Alicycliphilus denitrificans K601: one gene and its partner. The main gene of each other region encodes a partner of the protein of the gene in region 2 in a complex. Links are inferred from orthologs where the notes say so. Each region holds a gene or a part of one and is shown on either strand. Other genes may lie near its edges. The genes, in order: ybiB and cgtA.

The links.
Region 1: the proteins of cgtA (region 2) and ybiB are in contact, whole or in part, in a crystal structure (PDB 8BFT), measured with the Escherichia coli proteins. The link is inferred for Alicycliphilus denitrificans K601 from one-to-one orthologs.

The regions. Positions count from the first base shown.
Region 1 is NC_015422.1:2,711,812-2,715,077, reverse strand. The notes cover bases 110-3,063. They hold ybiB (DNA-binding protein YbiB), read right to left. Parts: upstream 2,075-3,063; coding sequence 1,145-2,074; downstream 110-1,144. Other genes in these bases: ALIDE2_RS12900 (nitrate/nitrite transporter), read right to left, coding at 2,864-3,063; ALIDE2_RS12905 (DedA family protein), read left to right, coding at 2,234-2,824; cobA (uroporphyrinogen-III C-methyltransferase), read right to left, coding at 387-1,148; ALIDE2_RS12920 (acyl-CoA thioesterase), read left to right, coding at 110-386. Also shown: more of ALIDE2_RS12920, read left to right, coding at 1-109; more of ALIDE2_RS12900, read right to left, coding at 3,064-3,266.
Region 2 is NC_015422.1:929,104-932,204, reverse strand. Bases 164-2,952 are described here. They hold cgtA (Obg family GTPase CgtA), read right to left. Parts: upstream 2,201-2,952; coding sequence 1,127-2,200; downstream 164-1,126. Other genes in these bases: rplU (50S ribosomal protein L21), read right to left, coding at 2,599-2,910; rpmA (50S ribosomal protein L27), read right to left, coding at 2,326-2,583; proB (glutamate 5-kinase), read right to left, coding at 164-1,062. In the rest of the region: more of proB, read right to left, coding at 1-163; ALIDE2_RS04430 (polyprenyl synthetase family protein), read left to right, coding at 3,083-3,101. UniProt on the Escherichia coli protein: An essential GTPase which binds GTP, GDP and possibly (p)ppGpp with moderate affinity, with high nucleotide exchange rates and a fairly low GTP hydrolysis rate.

The DNA of each region.
Region 1 (3,266 bases), 1.8 Mb from region 2 along the record:
ATGCCTGCGCCAGCCGCTATTCGGGCCGCTACGTGGTCACGCTCAGCGTGGACCAGGTGACGTTCCTGCAGCCCATCCACGTGGGCGAGCTCGTGACCTTCCTGGCCAGCGTCAACCACACGGGCAAGTCGTCGATGGAGATCGGCATCAAGGTGGTGGCCGAGGACATACGCACCCAGGTCGTGCGGCACGTGAACAGCTGCTTCTTCTCGATGGTGGCGGTGGACGATGCGGGCAAGCCCACGCCCGTGCCGCCGCTTACGCCCACGGGCCACGACGGGCGCCGCCGCTGGGAGGCCGCGCTGCTGCGCAAGGCGCTGCGCCGGGAGCAGGCCCAGCGCTTCGAGGAGATCCGCCAGGCGGGGCAGGCCGGCGCGGGCGGCTGATCAGGCCCCGGCGCGCACGGCGTGGATGCCGCGCACCACGTCGCCGATCACGATCACCGAGGGACTCGCGAGCCCCTCGCGCGCTATCGTTTCCTGCAGCGCGCCCAGCGTGGTGACCGCGTGGCGCTGCTGCGGCAGGCTCACGTGCTGGATCACGGCCGCCGGCGTGTGCGCGGGCAGGGCGTCGAGCAGCTCGCGCTGGATGCGGGCGCAGCTGGCGATGCCCATGTAGATCACGAGCGTGAGGCGCGCATCGCGCGCCGTGGCGCCGAGCCGGCGCCAGTCGGTGCCGGCTTCTCCGGGATGGTTGTGGCCGGTGATGAAGACCACGCCATGAGCGTGTCGGCGGTGCGTGAGCGGCGCGCCCAGCAGCGTCATGCCGGCCAGGCCCGCCGTGATGCCGTTGACCACCTGCACGGCGATGCCCGCGCCGGCCAGGTGCTGCACCTCCTCGCCGCCGCGGCCGAAGATGAAGGGGTCGCCCCCCTTGAGGCGCACCACGGTCTCGCCCTCGCGCACGGCCGCGACCATGAGCGCCTCGATGTGCGCCTGGGGCGTGCTCTTGCAGCCGCCGCGCTTGCCCACGTACACGATGCGCGCGCCGGGCGGGGCCAGAGCCAGGATGGCGTCGCTCACCAGGTCGTCCACCAGCAGCACGGTGGCCGCCTGGATGGCCTTGAGCGCCTTGAGGGTGAGCAGCTCCGGGTCGCCCGGGCCGGCGCCCACCAGGGTGCAGCTGCCGTTTGCGGACGGGGCCGTCATGGGCGGCCCCGCGCCGTGATCTGGCAGGCGAGGTGCACGATGTGCCGCACCTGCTGCTGCAGCGGCGCCGGCACGGGCGCCTGGCCCGCGAGCACGCGGCGCGTGTAGGCCGCGGTGCTGGCCACGTCGATCTCGGCCGGAAGGCCCGGCACCTCGTCGGCCGTGCCGGGCTGCTGCTCCTGCAGCAGCTGGTGCGTGCCGGCCACGAAGGCGTCGTAGCGCGGCTGGCGGCGCGGGTCGGCCGCCACCTCGCCTTCCAGTCCGCGCGAGAGCAGCGCATGCGCGCCCAGCGCGCCGAAGGTGGCGCCCAGCAGCTCGAAATACTCCGGGTGGGTGTAGCTGGCCACCACCAGCGCCGGGCCCGCGCAGGGGGCGACCAGCTTGGCCACGCTGTGGGCGGGGGTGCGCAGGCCGATCGCCTCGCGCACCGACAAAAGGCGCGCCAGGCCCGGCAGCAGCGCCGCGGTGGATATGTGCGCCACGCTGCCGGGTGCTATTTCTTCGGGAGCTGCCAGCGCAGGTATGTCGAGCGCTTCGAGCACATCGGACGCCAGAACCCGGCGCGCCTCGGTGCGCATGCCGTGCAGCAGCACGCTCTGGCCCTCGCGCGCCAGCAGCAGGGCCAGCAGCGGCGTGAGCACGGGCAGCCTGCGCGCCCCGTTGTAGCTGGGCAGCACGATGAGCGGCTGCCCATCCGCGCAGGCGGGGAAGGCGGCGATGCGCGTGTGCACCGCATCCAGGAAGCCGCACATCTCGTCCACGGTCTCGCCCTTAATGCGCATGGCCACGCAGAAGGCGCCGACCTCCAGATCGGTCACCCGGCCGTCGAGCACCTGGCCGAACAGGTCGGCGGCCTGGGTGCGGTCCAGGGCCTTGGCGCCGCGCGCGCCGCGGCCTATTTCCTTGATGTAGTGGCTGATGCCCATGGTGGTGTGTGCAGGAACGATGCGCATATTCTCCGGCATGCAAGACAACTGGCTGCTATATGCACCGATGGCTTGCCGCTGGCTCCGAGTCGCTATAGTGCTTCGGCGGTGCCGGTCGTCTTCATCGCCGGCTCCATTGTGCTGCGACGGCAGCTGACCATGAGCAACGCATATATGACGGTTGTCGAGCTGATCCAGTCCTATGGCTACCTGGCCGTGGCCGCCGGCACTTTTCTGGAGGGCGAGACCGTGCTTCTTGTGGCCGGTGCCGCGGCGAGCCGCGGCCATTTGTGGCTGCCCGCCGTGGTGGCCGTGGCGGCCCTGGCGGGTTTTGCCGGCGACCAGCTGTACTTCTTTCTGGGGCGCCGCCATGGCGCGCGGCTGCTGGAGCGCTTTCCTTCCCTGCAGGCACGCACGGCGCACGCACGCGCCCTGCTGGAGCGCCACGACCTTCCGGTGATTCTGTCCATTCGCTTTCTGTACGGCCTGCGCATTGCAGGACCTTTGGCCATGGGCATGAGCGGCGTGCCGTGGCTGCGCTTCTTCCTGCTCAACGGGGCCGGGGCACTGGTCTGGGCGCTGGCCGTGGCGAGCGTCGGCTATGGCTTTGGCCACGCCCTGGCACATTGGCTCGCGGCCATCGACGCCGACGAATTGTGGGCGCTGGCAGCAGCGCTGCTGCTCGGGCTGGCGTGGTGGCTTGTCACACGCCGCAGGCATGGCGCCATCGCATCCAGGCAGAGGGATTGAGGGCCATGCGCGCATTGCCGGGCAAAGGGGTCGCAGGGCTCAGGCGGCCGGGACGGGTGCCGGGGCGCGCCCGCCGGGGCGGCTCCAGGTGCGGGTCCAGCGCGGCTGCATGAGGCGCAGCACGGCCAGCATGGCCAGGGCCAGCAGGGCCAGGGCGATGAAGCCCCACAGGTAGCTGCCCAGGTACTGCCTGGACAGGCCCATGGCGTTGGGCACCAGGCCGCCGCCCAGGGCGCCGATCTCGCCGATCATGGAGCCGGCCACGGCGGTGGTCAGCGGCCAGCGCAGCGGCACGAGCTGGAACAGCGCGCCGTTGCCCGCCCCCAGGGCGGCGAAGCACAGCATGAACAGCAGCGTGGTGGCCGTCAGCTGGCCCTCGGCCAGGCCGCAGGCCACGAGCGTGGCGGCCACCAGGATCAGCACGCCCGTGAGGGTGTGGATG
Region 2 (3,101 bases):
GGACGAGGGCCTGCGGCACAGCAGGCGCGCCTCGGCGCTCGCGTAATTGGCCAGGCCGCGGGCGATCTCCGTGCCGCCAGCGTCGCGCACGGCGATCACGTCGCCACGCACGAAATCCCCCTCGACCGCGACCATGCCGATGGGCAGTAGGCTCTTGCCTTCATCGCGCAGCTTGGCAGCCGCGCCCGCATCCACGGTCACCGATCCGCGCAGCTGCAGGTGGTCCACCATCCACTGCTTGCGCGCCTGCTTCTTCTGCGTCTGCGCAACGAGCAGCGTGCCGATGGGTTCGCCCTGCGCCAGGCGCAGCAGCACGTCGGGCTCGCGCCCCCAGGCGATCACGGTGGATGCGCCCGAGCCCGCCGCCCGCCTCGCCGCCACGATCTTGGTGATCATGCCGCCCTTGCCGATGCTCGAACCCGCGCCGCCGGCCATCACCTCCAGCGCCGGGTCTCCCGCCTGCGCCTCGTGCACGAATTGGGCCCCAGGGTCGCGGCGCGGGTCGGCCGTGTACAGCCCCTTCTGGTCGGTCAGGATGACGAGGACGTCCGCCTCCACCAGGTTGGCCACCAGGGCGCCCAGGGTGTCGTTGTCGCCGAACTTGATCTCGTCCGTGACCACGGTGTCGTTTTCGTTGATCACCGGCACCACGCCCAGGCGCAGCAGGGTCAGCAGAGTGGAGCGGGCGTTGAGGTAGCGCTCGCGGTCGGCCAGGTCGGCGTGCGTGAGCAGCACCTGCGCGCTGCGCATGGCCTGCTCGCGCAGCTTGGTCTCGTACATCTGCGCCAGACCCATCTGCCCCACGGCGGCAGCGGCCTGCAGCTCGTGGATCTCGCTGGGGCGGGCGGACCAGCCCAGCCGCTTCATGCCCTCGGCGATGGCGCCGCTAGAGACCATGATGACCTCGCGCGGCTCGCCGCCCTCGCCGCGCACCAGGGCCGCGAGCTGCCGGCTCCACTCCCCGATGGCGACCTCGTCCAGGCCCCGCCCCTCATTGGTGACTAGGCTGGACCCCACTTTGACAACGATGCGACGCGCGTCGCGCAAGACACTGGAAACCATATTTGAGTGAAATTGGCCTCTAGCGCTTACCCATCAAGCGCCAGTAGCTCTTTTAACAATAGCATCAAGCCGGCGGATTGCCCTCCGCGAAGCGCGGGTCCACCTCGGCCGGCGCCTGTGCCGCCTGTTGCTGGGCACGCACATGCTGGTAGATGGCCTTGACGAGCGGCTCGCAGCCCTCGCGCGTCAGCGCGGAGATCTCGAACACCGGCCCCTTCCACTTGAAGCGCTTCACGAAGTCCTTGACGCGCGCGGCCCGCTCCTCGGCGGGCACCATGTCCAGCTTGTTGAGCACCAGCCAGCGCGGCTTCTCGTACAGCTGGGTATCGTATTTCTTGAGCTCGACCACGATGGCCTTGGCCTGCGCCACGGGATCGACGGATTCGTCGAACGGCGCCATGTCCACCACGTGCAGCAGCAGCCGCGTGCGCTGCAGGTGACGCAGGAACTGGTGGCCCAGGCCCGCGCCCTCGGATGCGCCCTCGATCAGGCCGGGGATGTCGGCCACCACGAAGCTCTGCTCCGGCCCCACGCGCACCACGCCCAGGTTGGGGTGCAGCGTGGTGAACGGATAGTCGGCAATTTTCGGGCGCGCGTTGGAAACCGCGGCGATGAAGGTGGACTTGCCGGCATTGGGCATGCCCAGCAGCCCCACGTCCGCCAGCACCTTGAGCTCCAGCTTCAGGCTCTTGCGCTCCCCGGGCCAGCCCGGCGTCTTCTGGCGCGGCGCGCGGTTGATGGCGCTCTTGAAGCGCAGGTTGCCGAAGCCACCGTCCCCGCCCTTGGCGATCGTGACCACCTCGCCCGGCGTGAGCAGCTCGTACAGCAGCTCACCGGTATTCGCGTCGCTGATGATGGTGCCCACGGGCATCTTGAGCGTGATGTCGCTGCCTGCCGCGCCGAACATGTCGGAGCCCATGCCATGCTCGCCGCGCTTGGCCTCGTGCCGGCGTGAATAGCGGAAGTCGACCAGGGTGTTGAGATTGGGGTCGGCCACCGCAAACACGTGGCCGCCACGCCCGCCGTCGCCGCCATTGGGCCCCCCGAACTCCTTGTACTTCTCGTGCCTGAACGAGACACAGCCGTTGCCGCCGTCACCTGCGGCAACGTCGATAAAGGCTTCGTCGACAAACTTCATGGGTATCCAGTTTACAAAACCGCACCACGGCCGATGCGGGCGCACGGACACAGACGGCACCCGTGCTGAAACAACAAAGCCCCGACGAGTCGGGGCTTTGCAGTCGCGTCAGTGATGAAGGGCCTTCAGGCCGGCGTCACGCTGACCGTATGCTTGGACAATGCGCCCTTCGTGCCGAAGGACACATGGCCATCCACCAGGGCGAATAGCGTATGGTCCTTGCCCACGCCGACGTTCACGCCGGGGTGGATGCGCGTGCCGCGCTGGCGCACGATGATGGAGCCTGCGCTGATCAGCTCACCACCGTAAGCCTTTACGCCCAGCATCTTGGGCTTGGAATCGCGCCCGTTTCGCGTAGAGCCGCCGCCTTTTTTCTGTGCCATGATCAGCTCCCTGATTTAAGCGGCGATCGCCTGGATCTGCAGCTCGGTGAACTGCTGGCGATGGCCTTGACGTTTCTGATAATGCTTGCGACGACGCAGCTTGAAGATGCGCACCTTGTCGTGCTTGCCGTGGGCCACGACCGTAGCCTTCACCGTTGCGCCGGACACCAGGGGCGTGCCGACCTTGAGTTCAGCGCCGTTGCCGACTGCCAGAACCTGGTCGATCACGATCTCCTGGCCTACTTCCGCAGCAATCTGTTCTACCTTGATTTTTTCGCCAGCGGCAACGCGATACTGCTTGCCGCCGGTTTTTATGACCGCGTACATGTAAACCTCGAATCTGAAATTGGAGTTCTGCGGACGAATTTCCACAGAACCGAGGATTCTATCACAAGCACCCAAAATCGATCCAGGCAACGCGACACAGTGTCGGATGGCCCCCCAGGCCCCATGGGGCGCTTCCTATAATTGCCGCTTCACTTCACCACCACCGATCACCTTGGCCGCCAACTCCCCCA